One region of the Cytobacillus gottheilii genome, then DNA from elsewhere that is predicted to be linked to it. Evidence: riboswitches for the same ligand, from Rfam matches in the RefSeq annotation. Region 1 holds a riboswitch; each other region holds the start of a gene.

The links. Region 1 has a riboswitch for S-adenosylmethionine ahead of J1899_RS18865 (methionine ABC transporter ATP-binding protein). Riboswitches for the same ligand answer to the same signal wherever they lie in the genome.
Region 2: it holds a riboswitch for S-adenosylmethionine, as region 1 does, so the genes downstream of both, J1899_RS12685 (2,3-diketo-5-methylthiopentyl-1-phosphate enolase) here and J1899_RS18865 (methionine ABC transporter ATP-binding protein) in region 1, are expected to answer to the same signal.
Region 3: it holds a riboswitch for S-adenosylmethionine, as region 1 does, so the genes downstream of both, J1899_RS01570 (alpha/beta hydrolase family protein) here and J1899_RS18865 (methionine ABC transporter ATP-binding protein) in region 1, are expected to answer to the same signal.
Region 4: it holds a riboswitch for S-adenosylmethionine, as region 1 does, so the genes downstream of both, metK (methionine adenosyltransferase) here and J1899_RS18865 (methionine ABC transporter ATP-binding protein) in region 1, are expected to answer to the same signal.

Annotation. Positions count from the first base shown of each region.
Region 1 covers NZ_CP071709.1:3,776,718-3,782,491, forward strand. The annotation lists gene J1899_RS18855 (MetQ/NlpA family ABC transporter substrate-binding protein) at 61-912, opposite strand; gene J1899_RS18860 (methionine ABC transporter permease) at 925-1,593, opposite strand; gene J1899_RS18865 (methionine ABC transporter ATP-binding protein) at 1,586-2,611, opposite strand; SAM riboswitch class I at 2,806-2,911, opposite strand; gene J1899_RS18870 (O-acetylhomoserine aminocarboxypropyltransferase/cysteine synthase family protein) at 3,044-4,360, opposite strand; SAM riboswitch class I at 4,482-4,582, opposite strand; gene J1899_RS18875 (SCP2 sterol-binding domain-containing protein) at 4,647-4,967, opposite strand; gene J1899_RS18880 (MFS transporter) at 5,134-5,774, opposite strand, start outside.
Region 2 covers NZ_CP071709.1:2,572,152-2,577,925, reverse strand. The annotation lists gene J1899_RS12695 (methylthioribulose 1-phosphate dehydratase) at 1-132, opposite strand, end outside; gene J1899_RS12690 (2-hydroxy-3-keto-5-methylthiopentenyl-1-phosphate phosphatase) at 129-791, opposite strand; gene J1899_RS12685 (2,3-diketo-5-methylthiopentyl-1-phosphate enolase) at 794-2,014, opposite strand; SAM riboswitch class I at 2,126-2,230, opposite strand; SAM riboswitch class I at 2,562-2,709, shown strand; gene mtnK (S-methyl-5-thioribose kinase) at 2,820-4,010, shown strand; gene mtnA (S-methyl-5-thioribose-1-phosphate isomerase) at 4,007-5,068, shown strand; gene J1899_RS12670 (sugar ABC transporter substrate-binding protein) at 5,065-5,774, shown strand, end outside.
Region 3 covers NZ_CP071709.1:286,892-292,665, reverse strand. The annotation lists gene J1899_RS01590 (LacI family DNA-binding transcriptional regulator) at 1-29, opposite strand, end outside; gene J1899_RS01585 (sugar phosphate isomerase/epimerase family protein) at 233-1,201, shown strand; gene J1899_RS22530 (Parvovirus coat protein VP1-like protein) at 1,475-1,774, opposite strand; gene J1899_RS01580 (DinB family protein) at 1,943-2,422, shown strand; gene J1899_RS01575 (hypothetical protein) at 2,419-2,916, shown strand; gene J1899_RS01570 (alpha/beta hydrolase family protein) at 2,972-3,769, opposite strand; SAM riboswitch class I at 3,950-4,058, opposite strand; gene J1899_RS01565 (hypothetical protein) at 4,178-4,573, opposite strand; gene J1899_RS01560 (helix-turn-helix transcriptional regulator) at 4,570-4,779, opposite strand; gene J1899_RS01555 (PadR family transcriptional regulator) at 5,197-5,535, shown strand; gene J1899_RS01550 (DUF1129 family protein) at 5,525-5,774, shown strand, end outside.
Region 4 covers NZ_CP071709.1:3,557,890-3,563,663, forward strand. The annotation lists gene metK (methionine adenosyltransferase) at 1,181-2,380, opposite strand; SAM riboswitch class I at 2,626-2,742, opposite strand; gene J1899_RS17535 (thiol-disulfide oxidoreductase DCC family protein) at 2,841-3,215, opposite strand; gene pckA (phosphoenolpyruvate carboxykinase (ATP)) at 3,431-5,017, shown strand; gene J1899_RS17545 (DUF2584 domain-containing protein) at 5,123-5,365, opposite strand; gene J1899_RS17550 (alpha/beta hydrolase family protein) at 5,405-5,774, opposite strand, start outside.

The DNA of each region.
Region 1 (5,774 bases):
CAGGTTTCTAAAAATCAAGACATATAAAAAAGCTCCTGCAAACACAGGAGCTTTTTTATATTATTCAGATACAGGTACAACTGCACCTTCATATTTTTCAAGAATGAAATCTTGGATTTCTTGTGAGTGAAGAACTTCTACTAATGCCTTGATTGCTTCGCTCTCCTCATCACCACTGCGAACAGCGATTACGTTTACGTATGGAGATTCTTTGTCTTCGATTGCAATAGAATCTTCAATTGGATTTAATCCAGCATCAATTGCATAGTTAGAGTTAATTAGAACTGCGTCACCTTCGCCATTGTTGTAAATTTGCGGAAGAAGGGATGCTTCATATTCAGTATCGAATTCTAGGTTCTTGCTGTTTTCTTCAATATCTTCGATTGTTGCTGCTGTTTTTTCAACGCCTTCTTTAAGCGTGATTAATCCTTGCTGTTCTAATAATGAAAGGATACGGCCATGGTCAGCAACAGAGTTACTCATAATAATTGTTGCACCATCTGGAAGTTCATCTAAGCTCTCATATTTTTGAGAGTATACACCAATTGGCTCGATGTGAATTCCGCCAGCGTTTACGAAATCGTAATCATTCTCAGCGATTTGTGCCTCAAGATAAGGGATGTGCTGGAAGTAGTTAGCATCAATATCTCCAGCCTCTAAAGCTTGGTTTGGCAAAATATAATCTTGGAATGTAGTGATATCCAGTTCAAAGCCTTTCTCTTCTAAAAGAGGTTTTGCTTCTTCTAAAATTTCAGCATGCGGAACGTTTGAAGCGCCAACTTTAAGTGTTGTCGTTTCAGCTTCTTCACCGCCGCCTGCATTGTCTCCTTCAGTACCTTCATCAGAAGTTCCGCAAGCAGAAATAATTAGTGCTACTGTTAAGGCTAATAAAATTGATAACCATTTTTTCATCTTTTTTCTCTCCTATCGTTTGTCTAATTTTGATGTTATAAAATCACCAATGAATTGGATGATAAATACAATAATTAATATAATAATCGTTGCTACAAGCGTTACATCTGCACGGGTACGCTGGAAGCCTTCTAAATAAGCGAGGTTTCCAAGTCCGCCTGCACCAATTACACCAGCCATAGCTGTATAACCTACTAACGCAATGGCAGTAACTGTAATACCAGAAACTAATGCTGGCATTGATTCAGGTAGAAGCACTTTCCAGATAATTGTGCTAGTTTTAGCACCCATCGATTTCGCTGCTTCAATAACCCCTTTATCAATTTCCCTCAAACCTATTTCAACCATTCGGGCATAAAATGGCGCTGCTCCGATAATAAGAGCAGGCAATGCTGCATTTTGACCAATCATTGTGCCTAAGATCAGCTTTGTAAAAGGAACTAAAAGTACAATTAAGATAATAAATGGAATAGACCTAAAAATATTAACAAAGGCACTAATGACTTTATTAACAGGAGCATTAGCCCAAATATTTCCTTTGGCTGTTAAAAAGAGCAGCAATCCTAAAATAGTACCCAGGATAAAGGTTGCAAAAACCGATATAGCCGTCATATATAATGTTTCTAATGTAGCTTCCCACATTTTATCCCATTGGACATTTGGAATGAGTGAATTAACCATTAGAAATCACCTCCACTCCAACATTCTGGGAATGGATATAGTCGATTGCCTTAGCAATTTCCGTCTGTTCCCCATCAAGATGAATAAATAATGTTCCATAAGAACCCTTTTGTGTTTGTGATATTTTCCCTTGCAGAATATTTACTGTAACCGAGTAATGACGAATTAAATTCGTAATAAGCGGCTGTTCTGCAGCCTCACCAACAAAGCCAAGCTGAATGACTTGCCCCTGTGGATAAAGGTCGAGTAGATGCTGAACAGTTTCCTTCGTCTCTTCCGGTTCAGTCACTTGCTGTACAAATCTCTTTGTAATCGGTGCAGTTGGGTTTTTAAATACTTCAAGAACAGGTCCTTCTTCAACAATCTGACCATTCTCCATCACAGCTACACGGTGGCAAATTTTGCGAATTACATGCATTTCATGTGTAATAAGTACAATGGTTAAGCCAAGTCGTTCATTAATATCGACAAGCAGTTCAAGAATTGAGTCTGTTGTCTGTGGGTCTAACGCAGATGTTGCCTCATCACACAGCAGCACCTTAGGATTATTCGCCAGTGCTCTCGCAATGCCAACCCTTTGTTTTTGCCCTCCGCTCAGCTGGGAAGGATATGCATCCTCTCTCCCCTCTAAACTAACAAGACGGATGAGTTCATCCACTCTTTTTATTCTTTCCTGCTTCGAAACGCCTGCGATCTCCAGTGGAAAGGCAATATTCTCTCTAACATTTCTGGACCATAGCAGATTAAAGTGCTGGAAAATCATACTGATCTCTTGTCTGGCCTTTCTTAAGTCACTGCCTTTAATGCGTGAAACTTCGTTATTGGCAACGACTACACTGCCTTCAGTAGGAATTTCCAAACCATTTAGCATACGGATTAATGTACTTTTCCCCGCTCCACTGTAGCCAATCACTCCAAAAATTTCGCCTTCTTTAATTTCAAGGTTCACTTGATCAACCGCGTTGACCTTCCCTTTTTTCGTTGCAAATATTTTCTTTGCATTTTTTATAGAAATCATATGTTGTTTCACCCTCTCATTCCTGACATTGCCTATACAATAGTTTTTGATTGGACGATGCCTTTCATTCTCCTCAATTTCAGAAAACACATTAAAATATCTTTTAACCAGTCAAATTTTCCAATTCTTGAAAACTAGCAAAAAATAAAAATGCCTTTCTGTTATGAGCAGAAAGGCATTAAAAAAAGTCCTTTCTCTCATCTATCAAAGCCATAAGCTTTGAGTGAATTGGCACCATTTCATTTTCATGACGGTTGCCGGGCTTCATAGGGCACTTCCCTCCACCTCTCTTGATAAGAGCTAAACATCTATATTCAATTCGTTTACATTCATTTATAAATTACGAATGCTATCGTATCACGGTCATGATAAGGGTGTCAACTAAAAAAGTGAATTCCAAAATATTCTATATCTGCTCTGATAAGACTTTGTTTAAGCTTTAGCGGCAAGTGTTGTGATTCCTGTTGCCGCCTCAATCGCCTGCTCTAGATCCTCAATTAAATCTTCTGCATTTTCAATTCCGACAGATATGCGGATTAAATCTTCAGGCACTCCCGCAATTTTTAATGCTTCATCGTCCAGCTGCTGATGGGTTGTGCTTGCAGGATGGATAATTAAGCTTTTTGCATCGCCTACATTGGCAACGTGTGCCCAAAGATTAAGGTTATTAATTAAAGCAGCACCAGCTTCTCTTCCGCCTTTAATGCCAAAAACAACAACAGACCCTGCACCTTTTGGCAGATATTTATCTGCTAAAGCCTTGTCTGGATGTTCTTCATCTCCAGGGTATAACAGCCAATTTATAGCAGGATGGCTTTTGAGATAGCTGATAATTTTCTTTGTATTTGCCACATGCTCCTTCATGCGCACGTGCAAAGTTTCAATTCCTAAAGTGAATTGGAATGCATTTTGCGGACTTAAAGCTGGACCCAGATCACGCAAAAGCTGAACACGTGCCTTTGTGATATATGCAGCCTCACCAAGCGCCTCACTGTAAACTAAGTTATGATAGCTTGGATCGGGTTCAGTAAAGCCTGGGAATTTCGGTGAATTCCAGTCAAACTTGCCGCCATCTACTATAATCCCTCCCATCGTTGTTCCATTGCCGAGAAGCCATTTGGTGGCAGAGTGGATCACAATATCTGCACCGTATTCAATTGGCCTGCACAGATAAGGAGTAGGGAAAGTATTATCAATAATTAACGGTATGCCATTTTCATGAGCAATAGTCGCTACTGCTTCAATATCCAGCACTTTTAAGCTGGGGTTACCAATTGTTTCTGCAAATACCGCTTTCGTTTTATTCGTAATTGCCTCTCTAAAAGCTTCCGGATCTTGCGGATCAACAAACTTTACATTTATCCCATACTTAGGCAATGTGACTGCGAACAAATTATAGGTGCCTCCGTATAAGTTAGATGCGGCGACAATTTCGTCTCCGGCACCAGCAATATTTAGTATTGATAAAGTAATTGCAGCCTGACCACTTGAAACAGCCAGTGCGCCGATGCCACCTTCAAGCAGTGCCACTCTTTCTTCGAACACACTTACAGTCGGATTATGTATCCGTGTATAAATATAACCTGGTTCCTTTAGTCCAAAAAGGTTTGCAGCATGTTCAGTATTTTTGAATTGATAAGCATTATTTTGATAAATTGGAACTGCCCGAGCACCGGTTACTGGATCCGGTTCTAATCCTCCGTGAATACCCAATGTTTCGAAACGATATTTTTTTTTCCTTTCAGTCATGTCGATCTCTCCTTTTAATTGGTTTTCGTTTGAGTATCATCATGCTGCATTCGCTCCATACGATAATTCGTAACAGCGAAAGACCCTCTTCAAGAAGAAGAGGGTCTGGAATTCACAACTCTTCTTATCTTTCAGAGCATCTGCTCTGCTGGATTTAGCACCGTGTAATTAACCGGTTGCCGGGTTTCGTAGGGCCAGTCCCTCCACCTCTCTTGATAAGAATATTAAATTTTCATATTTGTTTGAAATTTTAACATATAGGATATACCCAGTCAACAAGAAACCATTAATTTTTTCCAAGATATAAAATTGTTTCTAATAAAAGAATACTGCGAAAAGGGCCTTTTATTTGGATTGGCTGTTCTTTCATCAGTTGCCGCAGCTTTATTTTTTGCTGAAAAAGATGAGTCAGAGTTGTTTTAGGGCCATAAATCTCCATCTCACATTCCATTTGAGAAGTAACATCAGCCCTCCCGTCTTCAATCCGTAAATATAGGTGTTCAGCCTCGCTATGAAAATGCACCGTCAGCCTGCGATTCTGCAATACTTGAAAGACATGCTGTTTTTGCTCTAATTCTTGAATAAAGGATTTAGCCAGCTGTTCCATTGGAGTACACCTCAAAATTCTTAGTCTATATAAGCTTTATTCCGTGGAACTGCGTCTTTATCCTGCATATTTTATTCAACAAATTAACCAAAAAAAAGACAATGACCGCTGCTATTACGGTATTGTCTGGGATTATTTCCTGAGAAATATGTCAGTTGAGAGCAGGCTACGCTGTCATTTGTGCGATTTTTTTAGGATTAAAGCGTTTAAAGACAATGAGGAAATAAAGTGAACCTATTAAATACAGTATCGCCGTAATCGTGAAAACAGTAGCGTATCCCCAATAAGAACCATACATCATCACAATACCCGTTGAAACAGGTCCCATAACTGCCCAGCCTAAATTAAAGACCATCTGGTTCACAGAGCTGGCAAATCCTTTCATAGAATCGTCAACTTTTGACATCATCAGTGACATTTGTATAGGATTTCCCGCATTCATTAAAGCCTGCCGGAAAAGAAAGCCGATTGCTGCAAGCCAAAGCTGTTCTGTATAAGCGGTTAAGAGTAAAAATGGCAGTGATGATAGCTGTAAAATAACGACCGCTTTCACTTCACCAAATCTTTGTACTACTTTAGGTCCGATAATCATGGCTACTGCAGTCATTGCCTGCCCAAGTGAGATAATCATCCCGACTGCTGAGTTTGAAGCGGCAAAACGATCTGAAAAATATAGATTTAAGTAAGGTATAACTAATCCTGCGCCGACACCAATAATTAATTGTGCGACTGCAAATAGAACGACAATCTTTAAACTATCTTTTCTTGCCGACAAGGCAGCCTTTACGGAATCAGACTTAGATTTAT
Region 2 (5,774 bases), 1.2 Mb from region 1:
TACATAAAAATGTGAAGAAGTATCACTTACTTTTATGGCTAAATTTCCGCTTGTGCCCATAAACCAATCTCTTTGAGCCAATTCATCTTTTATGTCTGCTAATTCATTCCACTTTTGTTCATATAGATTCATATTTTTACCTCAATCATTTCTTCTAATTTATTAATAATGTCGTAGAAGTTATGGAATGACTGGTAAGGAATGTCATATTGTTCACATTTTTTGATAAGAAAGTCTCTGGCGAATACATGGTTTGCCAACTTTGCTGCCTGCAAATCGGTAATTGAATCTCCGATCACAATTGTTTCCATGTCTTGATCTGAAAGTGAACGAATAATCGATGGCTTGCAGCATCCGCATCCTTGGGAAGAACATAAATCATCACATGAATGAGGATAAACGATGTTAATCTTCTCACCCGAAAACTCTGCATGATTGCAAAATATGTTCTCAAAAGGTCCATAGGGTTCTAATACAGGATGTAAGAAGAAATCAATTCCCCCGCTGACAATGTATAACGGAATATCGTGTTTTTGAGTAAATGAAATAAATTCACCAAAGCCTTCACGAATTTTTGCATTTTCTAAAACATAAGAAATAATTTCATCTTTAAGAGAGGAGGGCAGCAGTGAAAATAATTGTTTGACACCTTCCTGGATGGATAGCTCCTCGTTTAAGATGGCATTTTTGATTTCATTCGCTTCAGCAGAAGCGAACTTTTCCATAATCATAATAATATTGTCACTTTCAGTAATCGTGCCGTCAAAATCGCAAAATATAATTGGATTCACATTCATACAACTCCCCATAAGTCTAAAGCCGATTTTAATTCTTTATGCTGAGATGCTGCCTCCTCAAGTGTAATGCCTTTTAATACTGCGTCGACAGCTTGCCGGAATGCTTTACCTCCTCCAATGGCGCCCTGGGGATGGCCGTGTACTCCTCCGCCGGCATTGATAATGCAATCTGTTCCAAAATCATTGATTAGCTTAGGCACTAAACCGGGGTGAATGCCCGCAGATGGTACTGGAAATGCTGCCGCCAAGGAAGATTCCTCCCGCAATGCCTGAGCGATCCTTAAGGTTTCATCTCGGGGCATTGCAACACTTCCATATGGGGAAGGGAATAAGGAAAAATCTGCTCCTGCATAGCGGACTAGTTTTCCAAGCGCTAATGAACTTGACAATCCATAGAAGTCTGAAGAAATGAATGCTCCGCTAAACGCAGGGTGTGCCATTAAAGGCAAGGCAATTTCATCGTCTTCAGCTAATTCCTGGAGTACATCCAGCCCATATGTATGAACATTAAAAAGAAGTGCATCTGCTCCGAGCTCCTTTGCCTTTCTGGCTTGGTCACGCAACTTAGATGTCCGCCCAGTTAAGTTGACTGCATATAGAGTTCGGTGTCCAGTTTCCTCGTAAACATTCTGCAAAATTTCTCTCGATGACACAATGCGTTCATTAAAAGGAGTAAGCTCGTTCTCAAATAAGATTTCATCATCTTTTACAAGATCTACTCCGCCTAATGCTTGATTTTTCAGCTGTTCATTTAAAAAAGGTAAATCCCTGCCAATAACTCCTTTAAAAATACTCATGACAAGTGGCCGATCAAATACTCCAAGCGACTCTCTTATCTGGGAAATTCCAAAGCGGGGACCAGGAAAGTGAGCTGTTATATCTGAATCAAACTCAAGGTCCAAAAGTTTTATTTCTCCGTCTAAAGAGAGCTTGCCAAAAACAGTTGTTAAAATGGCAGGCAAATCAGCGGTAAAGTTGGCGGAAGGATAAGCAATTTTTCCTTCTGCCCTTACTTCACCAAAGCGGGAAGGGTGCTCATCATCATAGAATTCTCTCACTGACACAACTCTGCCTTTATGTTTTCTTAACTGTTCCTGATCGACAGCGGGGAGATCTGTCCAAGATCCTACAGTTAATCCAAGGGCAATACTTTCAAGTTTAGCTTCCAGTTTTCCGGGCTTTCCGTATATTTGATAGGTTGCAATGATTTCACTCATATAAATCTCTCCTAAACACTTTGATTATAGGGTTTTGTGCAGCATTAGGATAATAGCTGAAAAGCAAAAAACCTCTTCACATAAGAAGAGGTTAATAAAAGTATTAACAGCTTCTTATCTTCCAGCTAATGCTGCAAGAATTAGCACCGTGTCCATTCATTTGGATCGGTTGCCGGGTATCATCGGGCTCGTCCCTCCACCTGCTCTTGATAAGAAAATGAAATTTTATAAATTAACTGAATATATCCCGTATTATTACATCACCAATTCATTCTGTCAATTATGAATTTTTAAAATTGAGGTTATCAGATTATACGATCGAAAACTGAAATTATTCTTGAGAATAAGTTAAACAACGCTAGTGCCTTTTAGGGTAGCTGTTTAAGATACATAGTATGGAGGATGCAGCTGAAAAATGATCAAAATATTGTATGCAGAAGTAATTTTTCAAACATATGTGGCTTAGTAAATAAAAAAACATTTGACATATTCAGAAAAGTGGTGCTAACATTTTCCTCAAGTAAACAACTTGAATATGTGATTTACACTCTTATCCAGAGCTGGCGGAGGGAAATTTGGCCCGATGAAGCCCAGCAACCGACCGTAATATCGTTGTGAGACGAGGCGCAGTTAAATCGCGCCAGAGGGCACGGTGCTAATTCCATTCAGAGAGAAATCTTTCTGAGAGATAAGAGGCGATAGATAATTTCGATTGCCTCTTTCTGATGAAGGAGGCATTTTTAATTTTGCGAAAAAAAATGCCGGCTTCATAAAACTCAGCAATTACATTGAGAGGAGTGGCGGCATGGCCATATTAGCAAAACAATCATACGAAAGCTTAACAGAGGATACAGCAATTCATTTAGCAAAAGAACTGAACCTTTTTCCTGAACACGCATCGTTATCTTGCATTGAAATAGGTGATGGGAACTTAAATTATGTCTTCAAGATAAGTGATAGGATAACAGGCTCAAGTGTCATTATTAAACAGGCACTTCCATATGCAAAAGTTGTAGGAGAAAGCTGGCCGCTGACGATTAAGAGGTCAACGATCGAAGCAAACGCTTTAAAAAAACATGGTGAATATGTGCCCCATCTAGTTCCAAAAGTGTTTGCAGCAGATGAACATTTAGCCATTACCGTTATAGAGGATTTATCACATTTAGAAATAGCTAGAATTGGACTGATCAACGGAGCTGAGTATCCTAATCTATCACAGGATATTGGAGAATATTTAGCAAAGACACTTTTTTTCACCTCTGATTTTGCACTTCATCCTTTTGAAAAGAAACGTCTTGCAGCACAATTTTCAAACCCGGAACTATGTAAAATCACGGAGGACTTAGTTTTTACAGATCCATTCTTTAACCATGATTCGAATGATTATGAACCGGAGCTTGCTGAACTAGTTTACGAACTATGGAAAAACACAGAGCTAAAGGTTGAAGCAGCTAAATTGAAAAGGTCATTTGTAACAGAAGCAGAATCCCTTTTACACGGAGATTTGCATACGGGCAGTATTTTTGCGGGCCCTGCAGAAACAAAGGTCATTGATCCGGAATTTGCTTTTTATGGTCCTATTGGTTTTGATGTCGGCCAGTTTATCGGCAACTTACTATTTCAGTCTATTGTCAGAACAGGTGTAAAAAGAGACATGATTCATACTCACATAAGAACGACTTGGGATGTTTTTTATTCCACGTTTTCTGAATTATGGGAAAGTCATAATATTGAACCTTTTTCTAAAACAGAAGGAGTGAAAGAGGATTTTTTACAAAAAGTTTTCAGGGATACTTTAGGGTTCGCAGGCTGTGAACTGATCCGCAGAACAATCGGACTATCTCATGTAAAAGACCTGGATGGAATTGAGCCTAAAGATCAAAGAATTTTGTTTAAGAAAAGGGCCATTGAACTTGGAACGACACTCATCTTAAACAGAAGCCAATGGACTTCTATTACAGACCTCATTGGCAGATTGGAGGAGGAAATATCATGACAATTCCAGTTTCAATTCTTTGGAATCAAGATCAACTAACCATTTTAAATCAGCAAAAGCTGCCGCATGTTATTGAATATATACATTTAGACACAATAGAAGCAGTTTTTGATGCGATTATCAGTTTAAAGGTTCGAGGAGCACCTGCCATCGGAATCACAGCTGCATATGGTTTGGCAATCGGAGCAAGTCAATTCTCAGCAGAAAAGTTAGAGGACTTTCAACAGGAGCTTCATGAACAATACATTTACTTAGCAGGTTCCCGGCCAACTGCTGTGAATTTATTTTGGGCTCTTGAAAGACTAATGAAAAAAGCAGAGACTGCGAAAACAGTGGAGGAAGCAAAGGCGATCCTTTTAGCTGAAGCAATAGCTATTCACAAAGAGGATGAGGAACATTGCCGGAAGATTGGTGAATATGCACTGTCTGTACTTGGTGATTACAGAAATGTTATGACCATTTGCAATGCAGGTTCTATTGCCACTGCAAAATATGGAACAGCACTGGCACCTTTTCATTTAGGTGCAGAAATTGGCAAGGAGTTTCATGTTTATGCATGTGAAACAAGACCCGTATTTCAAGGATCCCGTCTAACGGTTTGGGAGCTGCAGCAATCAGGGGTAGAGGTGACATTAATTACCGATGGCATGGCCGCTCACACAATTCAGGCAAAAGGAGTGCAGGCCATCATTGCAGGTGCTGATCGTATAGCAGCAAATGGAGACAGTGCCAATAAAATCGGTACATTGGGATTGGCTATTTTAGCAAAAGCTTTTAAAATTCCGTTCTATATTGCTGCGCCATCATCAACGTTTGACTTAAATCTTGCAGACGGTACACAAATTCCAATTGAAGAAAGAGATGAGAAAGAAATAACTCATATTGGAGAAAGCAGAATTGCGCCAGAAGGAACGCTGGTATATAACCCTGCATTTGATGTGACCCCTAATGAATACATAACGGGGATTATAACAGAAAAAGGGATTATCTATCCTGATTATCAAAAAAACATTCACAATACCCTTGGTGAGCAAATTGGAGAGGAAGTATCACAATGAAAAAACCTTTAACACTGGTGTTTATAACGATTATTTCACTACTTGTCTTATTAACAGGGTGTCAGCCCAAAGGGGAAAGCGCAAGTGAGCCTGCAGGCGGAAAGGTTTCTGCAGATGAAAAAGAGCATCCTCTAGCCAATAAAAAAATAGCTCTCATTATGCAAATCAATTTAGGAACATTTTCAGCTCAATACATTGAAGGTGTAAAAGAGCAGGCAGAAAAATTCGGAGGAGATGTGACCGTTTTTACTTCTGAAGGTGATTTGGCGAAAATGGCTTCTAATTTGGATGCAGCAATCAACCAAAAATTTGATGGGATCTTAATTGATCACGGTACAAAAGAAGCCTTGACTGCAGGCATTGAAAAGGCAGAGGAAGCAAATATTCCTGTAGTCGTTTTTGATGCTGACGTAGAGGTTGAGGGAGTTCCTGTCTTACAGCAGGGTGATGAGCAAATGGCTGAAATGACATTAAATAAGCTTGCAGAAGATGCTGGAGGAAAGGCGAATATCGTAAAAATATGGGTAGCAGGCTTTGCTCCAATGGAACGCCGGCAAATTGCTTATGAACAATTTATGCAAAGCAACCCGGACATAAAAGAAGTTGCATCATTTGGTGCTGCAACTGCCAATACAGCGCTGGACACTCAATCACAAATGGAAGCAATATTAAAGCAGTTTCCAAATGAAGGAGATATCACAGCAGT
Region 3 (5,774 bases), 1.0 Mb from region 1:
AGCTTTGCAACCTGCTGGATATTCGCCATATTTTCTTGCCTACTTTCTGTATTGCTGAACTGCTAAAGATGTAATCGATTTCAATTCGATGATATTACACACGGAATTATCTGTCAATACTGAAAATTAATTTCATAAAACAGTTGATTTATCATGTTTTTTTTAATAACTTAGTTTATGTAACGGATTACATTTCTTTATTTTCTGAAAATAATAATTGGAGGGGTCTATTTTGAAATTAGGTGTCTTTACAGTTTTATTCTCAAATAAATCATTTTATGACATGCTTCAATTTGTTTCTTCTAAAGGAATTGAAGCAATTGAACTCGGTACTGGCGGCTATCCGGGAGATTCCCATTGTTCAATTGATACATTGCTCAGTGATCGCAGTGCTCTTAATCAATTTAAAAAGGATATTAATAGTCATGGTTTAATAGTCAGTGCATTAAGCTGCCATTCGAACCACCTTCATCCGCAAAAGGCTATATCCGAACCAGCAGATATACTGCTGAACAAAACGATGGAGCTTGCAGCGGAGCTTGAAATTCCAGTAGTGAACACTTTCTCCGGCTGTCCGGGAGATCATGAGAATGCTCTCTATCCGAACTGGCCAGTAGCTCCGTGGCCTCATGATTTTCAAGAAGTGCTAAAGTGGCAATGGGAGGAGAAAATCATTCCGTATTGGAGCAAGAAAAATGAACGAGCTAAAGAGCTCGGCGTGAAAATCGGCCTCGAGCTTCACGGCGGTTTTTCTGTTCACACACCTGCGACCATGCTGAAGCTGCGGGAACATTGCGGCACCGCAATTGGTGCTAACCTTGATCCCAGCCACATGTGGTGGCAAGGCATTGATCCTGTCGAGGCGATTAAAATTCTTGGCAGAGAAAATGCTATTTTCCACTTCCATGCAAAAGATACCATCTTTGATCAGCAGAATGTGAATAGAAATGGAATAACGGATATGACTGACTACAGTAAGATGCAAAACCGCTCATGGAATTTCCGTACTGTCGGGTATGGACATGACACCAAAACGTGGGCAGACATGATCAGCGCGCTTCGTTTATATGGATATGATTATGTCGTCAGCATTGAGCATGAAGATGGGTTAATGTCCGTAGAAGAAGGCTTTTCTAAAGCAGCAGCAAATTTGAAACCGCTTTTATTCAGTGAGCCAGCAGCAGAGATGTGGTGGGCTTGATCGGAGGAGCGGACTGAAAACGCACGGAACACTATATTTGGGGCTCTCTTGGTCTGATTCGTCTAAATTACTGAGTTCGTTATTGGAAAAAGCGATCATTTGAATTAAAATTAAACCTTTTTCACAACTTTAGAGAGATTAGCAGAGCATTTGAGTAAAAAAGCGGTGGAAAACCGCTCTGGAAAGCCGATATCCGCCAAAAATATCCGCCAAACGCAAAAAGGGAGCTCCTCTCCCTTTTTTTGGCGCTGAAGCTGGACACATTCAAAAAGACTATTCAGCCCATCGTCCGCATCTCATCGACATTCTAAATTTCATAAATCTCGATATTAATCGAGCTTTCTTCCCCTCGTCTGTACAATTGTTTAATTTCGACTCCACACATTGAATCAATACTTGATCGCATTTGCAGCTATTTCCATATTCTCTAAGACACTCATCGTGCTTCTTGCAGCAGGAATCCACATAATTGATCGGCTCTCCCGGACCGCTGCAGCCTGGACCGCAATAGCGGTAGCCACCCGACAAGCAGAAACCAGGACCTCTCGTCCGCCGCCTATTCTGTATTCTCATACTCTATTTCACTCCTTTCTATTATCCATACGCACCTCCACCAAAAAGGATTGGAGGAAAACCTATGAAACTTGCGGAATTTCATGATCATCGCACTAGAAAAACCAAATACCTAGAGGATTTTCGAATAAAGAATAGAATAGTATGTATTAAATAAAAGGGGGAGTTATGATGCTGTCTTTTTTTGAGTATAACTGGCAAGTTCGAGATGAATGGCTGCATTGGTGTGAGCAGCTTTCTCCAGAAGCATTGCTGCAAAAGCGAGTCGGCGGTGTCGGCAGTATTCAATATACACTGTTTCATATTATCGATGTAGAGTATAGCTGGCTGCGTGCGATCCAAAGCAAGGACGATGTGATTTTCGACTTTGACTCTTATAAAAGTTTAGATCAGCTGAAAATTCTTTCTCAGCAAACATTATCTGAGAATAGAGTTTTTATGACGGCAATAGAGCCACATACATATAATCAAAAAGTTTATATCCCATGGGAAGATGAGTTTCATACCGTATCTGATATTCTGCATCATTTAGTGGCGCATGAAATTCACCATATTGGGCAGCTCTCTATTTGGGCAAGAGAACTGGGACTTACACCTATTTCTCCCGGCTACATTGGAAGGCAGTTTTCATCTTTAAGTAAAATATGAGACCTTACAAAAATATCATTCTGATTATCCTGGTATTAGCCTTTTTCGTATTTCCCACTAAGATCTACGCTCTTGACTGTGCAATACCTGATCCCTCGCAGGCCATACATGACTATGAAGCTGTATTTATCGGCAAAGTGATCAGCAGCAGTGACCTGACCAAAAATACTAAACTTGAAGTTGTGCAGTCATGGAAAGGTGTAGACAAGACGAAGGTTAAAATATATGAGGATAACGATTGGGGAAACACATATAAAGCAGGAGATAAAATACTGGTTTTCGCCAATAAGGAATTCGGTTTCTGGAAAGTGCCTCTTTGTGCACCTCTTCAGCAGAATGTTGATGAAACAAATAAAAAATGGCAAGTATATGGGGAACCATTACCACTGAAGCATTCTGCAGGACCGCTGCCTTTATATTTGGCTGTCATGACAGTTTTTTTCTATTTCTTGAATCATTATTTTAAGAAAAGAAAAAGGAGCGGAAATGATTAAAAGCCTCTTTCTCACTTACCGCTTTTTCCGCTCGGTTTCTGCTGTTCTGTTCATACTAAATGGCCAGCGTATGTCTCTGACCAATCCACTGCTTTGTTTCATGTATCAGCTGGCTGTATGCTGCCCCAGAAGAAAATGTATGGTTGGCTCCATTGATAATCCGCTTATCACAGATTCCCTGTTTACGCGTCCGAAATGCATAGTAATAATTGTAGCAATGATTAACGCTAATCTCCTCATCCGCTGTTCCATGTATAAGAAGAACATCTCCATTAAATTTAGATACTAGTTTTAGTGGATGATATTTTTTAAGAGATTCTATAAAGTTTTCCCTTAAGGAATATCCTTGGTAATCAAATTCGCCGCTCTCCTTCAATACCTCCAGCCTTTCCTCTCCAACAATAGCAGTTATATCCTTAAAGGGATGACCAACAGCACTCCATAACACAAGTCTTTTAACTCTCTGATCCCGTGTAGCGGTCAAGAGGGCAACAGCACCTCCAAGACTATGGCCTATAAGCACTAACTGTTCACGGTCTATATGTTCAACCCCCAGTGAATGGCTGATGACAGATTGTGTCTGGCTAATCCAATCATCAATACAGCTTTGCCCGTAATCGCCCTCACTCTCGCCGCATCCTGCATAGTCAAAGCGAACAATTACACATTCCTCCAGTGATAATTCTTTAGAAGCTTTGACAAAGAGACGATTAATTCCAACCTTCGTTCCCACAAAACCGTGACAAATTACGATGACGGGATATTTTTTATTTTCTTTCCCATATGAATCTGGATAATGAATTGCCGCTGCCAGTTCTCGATCTTCCCATCGAATTGAAATATGTCTTATCATTTCTTCACCTCATCTAATGAAATTAATCTCATCGCATTAGTCAGATTTATACTGACAATTAATACTGATACGTAACACATAGCGTCCTAGGCTTTCCGGGCAAAATTCAATACTTAGCAGACACAAAAAAATCCCACCTTATGCTTTTGACAGCATAAGATGAGATTTAATTTACCGTTCTCCTTATCTGCCAAGCAAATACGCTTGTTGGAATTGGCACAGTGCTCAAAGCTTGAGTCTGCTGCCGAGGCTTCAAAGGGCCAAATCCCTCCACCTCTCTGGATAAGATTATGAAATTACATTTATTCTAATACAATTATTGTCAAATATCAATAGGGAATTGCAGCCCTTATAGCACAATTTAAATTGAACACATGGTGGGTGCCCCCAGCAGGAGGAACTCCAGTATTATGCTCTTTTGACTAAAAATGATCCAATGGCAAGAATCATAAATAAAAACAGCAAATAGAGGCTGATTGCTCCTAGTTCTATTGTTTCATGTCCTAACCCCACTAGCACAATCACAACAGCCATGCTGCCAATCAAGACAAAATATAGCGCAGCGGCATAAAAATTCTTCATGTTATTCCATGTTCTTTCATCCACATCAGGTACATGATCTCTTTTTTTCATTTCACGAATTTTAGCGACCGCAGCCACAAGTCCAACACCTGCCACCGTTCCGCCTATACTGGCAGCAACGGCGCTCCATGACAAGTCTGGAATCATCCATTTGGCAATCAGAATACCCACACCCATACAGACAACAATAAAACCCCATGCTAAATACTGCAGATTCTTCATTTTGTATCCTCCTCCAATGTAAATAATTCTTCGATTGGCACATTGAAATATTTAATCATTTTAAGAGCAAGCTCAAGGCTAGGATTATATTTATGCTTTTCAACTGCATTGATCGTCTGCCTCGTAATTTGCAATGCCTCTGCCATCTCAACTTGGCTAATTCCTTTTGCGATTCTGATTTCCTTAATTCGATTGGTAACCTTCAAATGATTCCCCGCCATCCATGTAAAGATATCTTTACACGGAGTATAACATGTTCCAAAAGAAAAAGTAAAGATATCTTTACATAACCGAAAGAATTCATGGATTTTTTTGAAAATAATTCCTTGACTTATTTAAAATTCCCGTTTAATCTAACACTATATTGTTTTACAAGGTAGATGATTATCTCACTACCTTGTAATACATATTAGATTACTCACTAAGAGTATTTTTCTACACAATTAAAAACCATTTGCTCAGCTGCCTAGTAATTTTTAAAATCCAGAAAGGAGGCAAAACGTATTAGAGACCTTACCATGAGCACATAATAACGATCGGCATACTATATCTTTCTGACCAGAAAGACATTTTTAAGCCCCGGTATCTTGCAATACAATATACAATAAAAAGGAAGAATAAGGATGTCTTTTAGAAGTCAATTATTAAAGGGAATTTTAGAAGGATGTATTTTATCAATTATTGAAAGAGAAACGGTATATGGTTATGAACTATCACAAAAGCTTCAGCATTTTGGCTTAAATGATGTAAGTGAGGGATCGATTTATCCGATCCTGCTGCGGCTTCAAAAAGAAGGACTTATAAAAGGAGAAATGCGTGAATCTCCTTCTGGTCCTAAACGCAAATACTATCAGCTAACCACATCCGGGGAACAGGCACTGTTTGAAATCCAAACAGAATGGAGCAGTATTCAAAAACCGGTTGGTAAATTATTGAATAGGAGTAATGATCATGAATGCTAAAGAGTTAATTCGACTAAATAATCAAAAACGCCAACATCTTACAAAAGAAAATGAAGAGTATTATGAGAATATGTTAGTTTATATACGAACAAGTTTATCCGTTTCGGAACAGCAATCTGAGGAATTACTGTTGGAGCTTTTAGATCATTTGGTAGATGCGCAGAACGCAGGGAAAAGTGCGAAAGATGTGTTTGGAGAAGATCCAGCAGCATATTGTAAGGAAATGATCAAGCAGCTTC
Region 4 (5,774 bases), 220 kb from region 1:
AGTAAGGATAACCATCTGCGGTTACACCTATATACATTTGACGTAAAAAGATGTGAATTTGTTTCATTATTTATGGTTTGTGGCTGCGATGACTTAATTTAGGATTTGGTCGAGTGTTAAAATGTGAAATTCACTGGTAGAGGCCTTTTGGCACGACTGCATTTTTCTTTTTTTGGATTATAGAGGGGGGTTTCTTCCTTATGCGCGACTCTATTTTCCTTTTTCTGGATTATAGAGGGGGGTTTCTGTCTTTTGCGCGACTCTATTTCCCTTTTTCTGGATTATAGTGGGGTGTTTCTTCCTTTTGCGCGACTCTATTTTCCTGTTTCTGGATTATAGAGGGGTGTTTCTCCCTTTTGCGCAACTCTTTTTTTCCTTTTTCTGGATTATAGAGGGGTGTTTCTTCCTTTTGCGCGACTCTATTTTCCTGTTTCTGGATTTCAGAGGGGTGTTTCTGTCTTTTACGCGACACTGTTTTCCTTTTTCTGGATTATGGAGGGGTGTTTCTTCCTTTTACGCGACACCGTTTTCCTTTTTCTGGATTATAGAGGGGTGTTTCTGTCTTTTACGCGACTCTTTTTCCCTGTTTCTGGATTTCAGAGGGGTGTTTCTCCCTTTTGCGCGACACTGTTTTCCTTTTTCTGGATTATAGAGGGGGGTTTCTGTCTTTTGCGCGACACCATTTTCCTTTTTCTGGATTCTGTAGGGGTGTTTCTGTCTTTTACGCGACACCATTTCCCTTTTTCTGGATTATAGAGGGGTGTTTCTCCCTTTTGCGCGACTCTATTTCCCTTTTTCTGGATTATAGTGGGATGTTTCTCCCTTTTGCGCAACTCTATTTCCCTTTTTCTAGATTTCAGAAGTGAGTTTCTTCCTTTTACGCGACACCATTTCCCTTTTACTGGATTATAGTGGGATGTTTCTCCCTTTTGCGCGACTCCATTTTCCTGTTTCTGAATCCTAAGGGAGTATTTCTCCCTTTTCAACCTCTGTTTCCCTATATCTAGATTAATAAGCCCTGCATACCAACCTCTTTCGCTCCCCTCTCCTCATTCCAAAAGAAAGGCATCCCTCCTCACTTTCCAAGACCTAAGCCCTTGAAAATCTCTCTACAATAAAAAAAGCTAACCATCGGCATCTAAACCAATGATTAGCTTCTTTCGCTAATTGCTATCTGCTATTACTGAAGTGCTTCAGCACGAAGAGCGTCAGCTTTGTCAGTGCGCTCCCATGGAAGATCTAAGTCTGTACGGCCAAAGTGTCCGTATGCAGCAGTCTGCTTGTAGATCGGACGGCGCAGATCAAGCATATTGATAATGCCTGCTGGGCGCAAGTCAAAGTTGTTTCGGACAACATCAACAAGAACATCCTCAGATACCTTGCCAGTTCCAAATGTGTCTACAGAAATGGATACAGGCTGTGCTACACCAATTGCGTATGCAAGCTGAACTTCAACTTTATCAGCTAATCCAGCCGCTACAAGGTTCTTCGCAACATAACGAGCAGCATAAGCAGCAGAACGGTCCACTTTAGTTGGATCCTTACCAGAGAATGCGCCGCCGCCATGGCGTGCATAGCCGCCGTACGTATCAACAATAATCTTACGTCCTGTTAAGCCAGCGTCCCCTTGAGGTCCGCCGATTACGAAACGGCCAGTAGGATTAATGAAATATTTCGTGTTTTCGTCAATTAACTCACTTGGTACAACAGGGTTAATGACATATTCTTTTAAATTGCGCTGAATTTGCTCTAATGTCACTTCAGGGTGGTGCTGAGTAGAAATAACAATTGTATCAATGCGAACTGGTTTGTTGTTTTCATCATACTCAACTGTTACCTGTGTTTTACCGTCAGGGCGCAGGTAAGGAAGAATTTCCTCTTTGCGAACTTCAGTTAAACGGCGTGATAATTTATGAGCCAATGAAATAGGAAGCGGCATAAGCTCCTTTGTTTCATTACAAGCAAATCCGAACATTAAACCTTGGTCTCCTGCTCCAATTGCTTCAATTTCTTCATCGCTCATTTGGCCTTCACGCGCTTCAAGCGCCTGATCAACACCCATAGCAATATCTGCAGACTGCTCATCAATGGATGTTAAAACAGAACATGTTTCAGCATCAAATCCATATTTCGCACGTGTATAGCCAATTTCTTTAACTGTTTCACGAACAATCTTTGGAATATCTACATATGTAGAAGTTGTAATTTCTCCAGCAACTAATACAAGCCCTGTTGTGACAGACGTTTCTGCAGCAACACGTGCATTTGCATCCTTTGAAAGAATAGCATCTAAAATAGCATCAGAAATCTGGTCACAGATTTTATCCGGATGACCTTCAGTTACTGATTCAGAAGTAAACAAACGGCGTTTTGTTGACATCTGGGTTCCTCCCTAACTTCAAATTGGCAAGATTATTGTATGACAATGAATCTTAAATTGATACGGAACTCATTCCCTTAGTAGTATGAAATAAACATGGCGATTTTATTATAATTGGTCGAAAATCAGCGGTTACAGAAAGTTAAATCCGCTTGATTCTGCCGCCATAAAAAAGCGTCTGACTGCAAAATAAAAAACCTTCCCACAAGTGAAAAGGTTGAAAGCAAATCAATTCGCGCCTTTCACTCTTATCGTTCAAGGACTAGATCCTTGCTTCAGGTTAGCACCTTTGCCTTATTTTAAAAAATAAGCAGGTTGCTGGGTTTCATAGGGCCTGTCCCTCCACCAGCTCGGGATAAGAGAGTATCCGTTCAACTGTAAATATTAGCGCACAAGTCTAAAGGATGTCAATTTATTTTTCTAAACTAATTCTAATTCCTTATTAAACCAATCGGATTTATTACAAAGCACAGCTTCCATCATCACATTTTCGTCTGAAGAATTTATGTCTATTTTTAGCAACCATCTTATAAATAGGCTTTCCAATAAGGGGCACGAGCGGGAAGTACATCAATAGACCAGGCACAAAAGCAGGCGGGCATTGAAGCATAATCAATCTTACAGCATAGAAGCCTTTCAAAACTTTTCCACTTCCTGTAATCAGATGAATTTCTTTGCGCAATTCTTTTTGATTGTACCCTGTTTCCCCATTTGTTTTTTCATATTCCTGCAGAGAAACCCAGTTTATTTTATCCAGCCAATCGAGCTTTTCGAAAAGACGTCTCGACTCCTTGCATAATGAACAAGTTCCATCATATAAAACGGTCATTTTCATTTTGATCAGCTCATTTCGTTGTTTTCTTTATTTTAACATTCCCATTATAAGTATGTAAAAAAACAGTCCGGGAGGGTTGCACATTTATTTAATTCTTTTTCATAACACACACAAATAGTATAGACTATTCATATAAATGTGTTATACTATTCGAGAGATGTAATCACTTTCATACTTTGTACTACTAATTCTAAAAAAAGGAAGGTATTCATCAGATGAACTCTGTTAGCCTGTCGAACGGATTATCACAACTATTAAATTCCGAGCATACTCAAACTCAGCTTTCTGTCCCGCAGCTTGTTGAAAAAGTATTAAAAAGGGGCGAAGGTGTGTTAACCTCTACCGGCGCAGTTCGTGCCACTACTGGAACATATACAGGACGTTCCCCTAAAGATAAGTATATTGTTGAAGAAGCTTCAACGATTGATAAAATTGATTGGGGCCCTGTAAACCAGCCGATTTCTGAAGAAGCATTTTCCCGTTTATATGACAAAGTCCTGACTTATTTAAAAAATCAAGATGAAGTTTTTGTCTTTAAAGGATATGCAGGTGCAGATGCAAAACATCGCCTTCCCATTCAAGTAATCAATGAATACGCATGGCATAATTTGTTTGCACATCAGCTCTTTATCCGGCCAACCGCTGATGAGCTGCCTGGTCATAAGTCTGAATTTACTGTTATTTCAGCCCCAAACTTTAAAGCAGATCCTGAGATTGACGGCACAGGATCCGAAACTTTTATTATTATTTCTTTTGAACGGCGCACGGTGCTGATTGGCGGAACAGAATATGCTGGAGAAATGAAAAAATCAATTTTTTCGGTTATGAATTATATACTTCCTGAAAACGGAATCCTCCCGATGCATTGCTCAGCCAATGTCGGAAGAGAGGGTGATGTTGCCTTATTCTTTGGATTATCCGGAACAGGAAAAACGACCTTATCAGCTGATAACAATCGCCGTTTAATTGGAGATGATGAGCACGGATGGTCACCGAATGGCGTATTTAATATCGAAGGCGGCTGCTATGCAAAATGCATTAATCTTGCAGCTGAAAAAGAGCCGCAGATTTTCAATGCAATCCGTTTTGGAGCTGTTCTTGAAAATGTTGCTCTAGACCATGAAACTAGAATAGCTGATTATGATGATAACACGCTGACAGAGAATACGAGAGCTGCTTATCAATTGCAGGCAATTAATAATATTGTTGATCCAAGTGTCGCAGGGCATCCAAATACAATTATCTTCCTGACGGCTGATGCGTTTGGCGTACTGCCTCCTATTTCTAAACTTACGAAAGAACAGGCCATGTATCATTTCTTAAGCGGCTATACATCCAAGCTGGCTGGCACAGAGCGTGGCGTTACGTCACCGCAGGCTACATTTTCTACCTGCTTCGGTTCGCCATTCCTTCCGCTTCCAGCAGTACAATATGCTGAAATGCTCGGCAAAAAAATGGATGAACATAATACAAAAGTTTATTTGGTCAATACAGGCTGGACTGGCGGAGAATACGGTACTGGAAGCCGCATGAAGCTTGCCTATACGAGGGCAATGGTAGAAGCAGCATTGGAAGGCGAATTAAACAATGTTGAAACCATCAAAAATGAAATCTTTGGTTTAGATGTTCCGCTTCATGTAACAGGCGTTCCAGATGAAGTACTTCAGCCTCACAAAACGTGGTCAGACCAAGAAGCCTATAATAAAAAAGCGAAAGAACTTGCAGCTAAGTTCCGCGACAACTTTAAAAAGTTTGATCATGTGGCACATGACATTATTGTAAAAGGCGGGCCAACGCTTTAAAGAAAATTTGCCGCTTCAATAGACGAAGACAAAAGACTATTTGTATGAATACTCCCGATAAAAATAATAAAACAACCCCAATCCTGTGACGGATTGGGGTTGTTTTTAATTAGTGCTTTTTAAGGCAACAAGCTTATAGGTAATCGTGGTCTGATTATCTTCAAGTGTCAATGTTTGGATGATGCCCGTTCCGCTCAGTTCACCGTCTTTTGTCTTCTTGACTTCAAGCGGGATGTCTAGCGGATAAAGGCGATAGCCGTCTTTTGTCAGTTTAAAATTGTTTTCATCTAATCTTTTCTCTTTCCCTTTTGTCACAATCATTGTATTTAACTCTAATGGCATTCCCATTATGATCGCTCCTCCATATTACTCATTTATGCTATTTTATCATGTCTTGGTTTGTTTTTTCATCCAGGCGGTTAAGTCTTTGACTATTTTCCTGTTCATAGCTGGAGGGAAATAGTGTGTGTATTCTTTAAAATACCAGCTATCATATGGTTTCTGAAGCTCAGTTAAACGATTTTCTAGCCGATAAGAGTGTTCAATTGACACATTCTGGTCTTTAACACCATGAATGATTAATACAGGTGCTGACACCTTCTCCAGCTCGTATAGAGGAGTGCGTGAACGGTATTCATCAGGAAATTTTGACGGTGTTCCGCCAATCACCCTTTTCATCATTCTGCGGAGGTCCTTGCGTTCCACATATGTCAGTGACATATCACTTACACCGCCCCAGGTGACAACAGATGCAGTC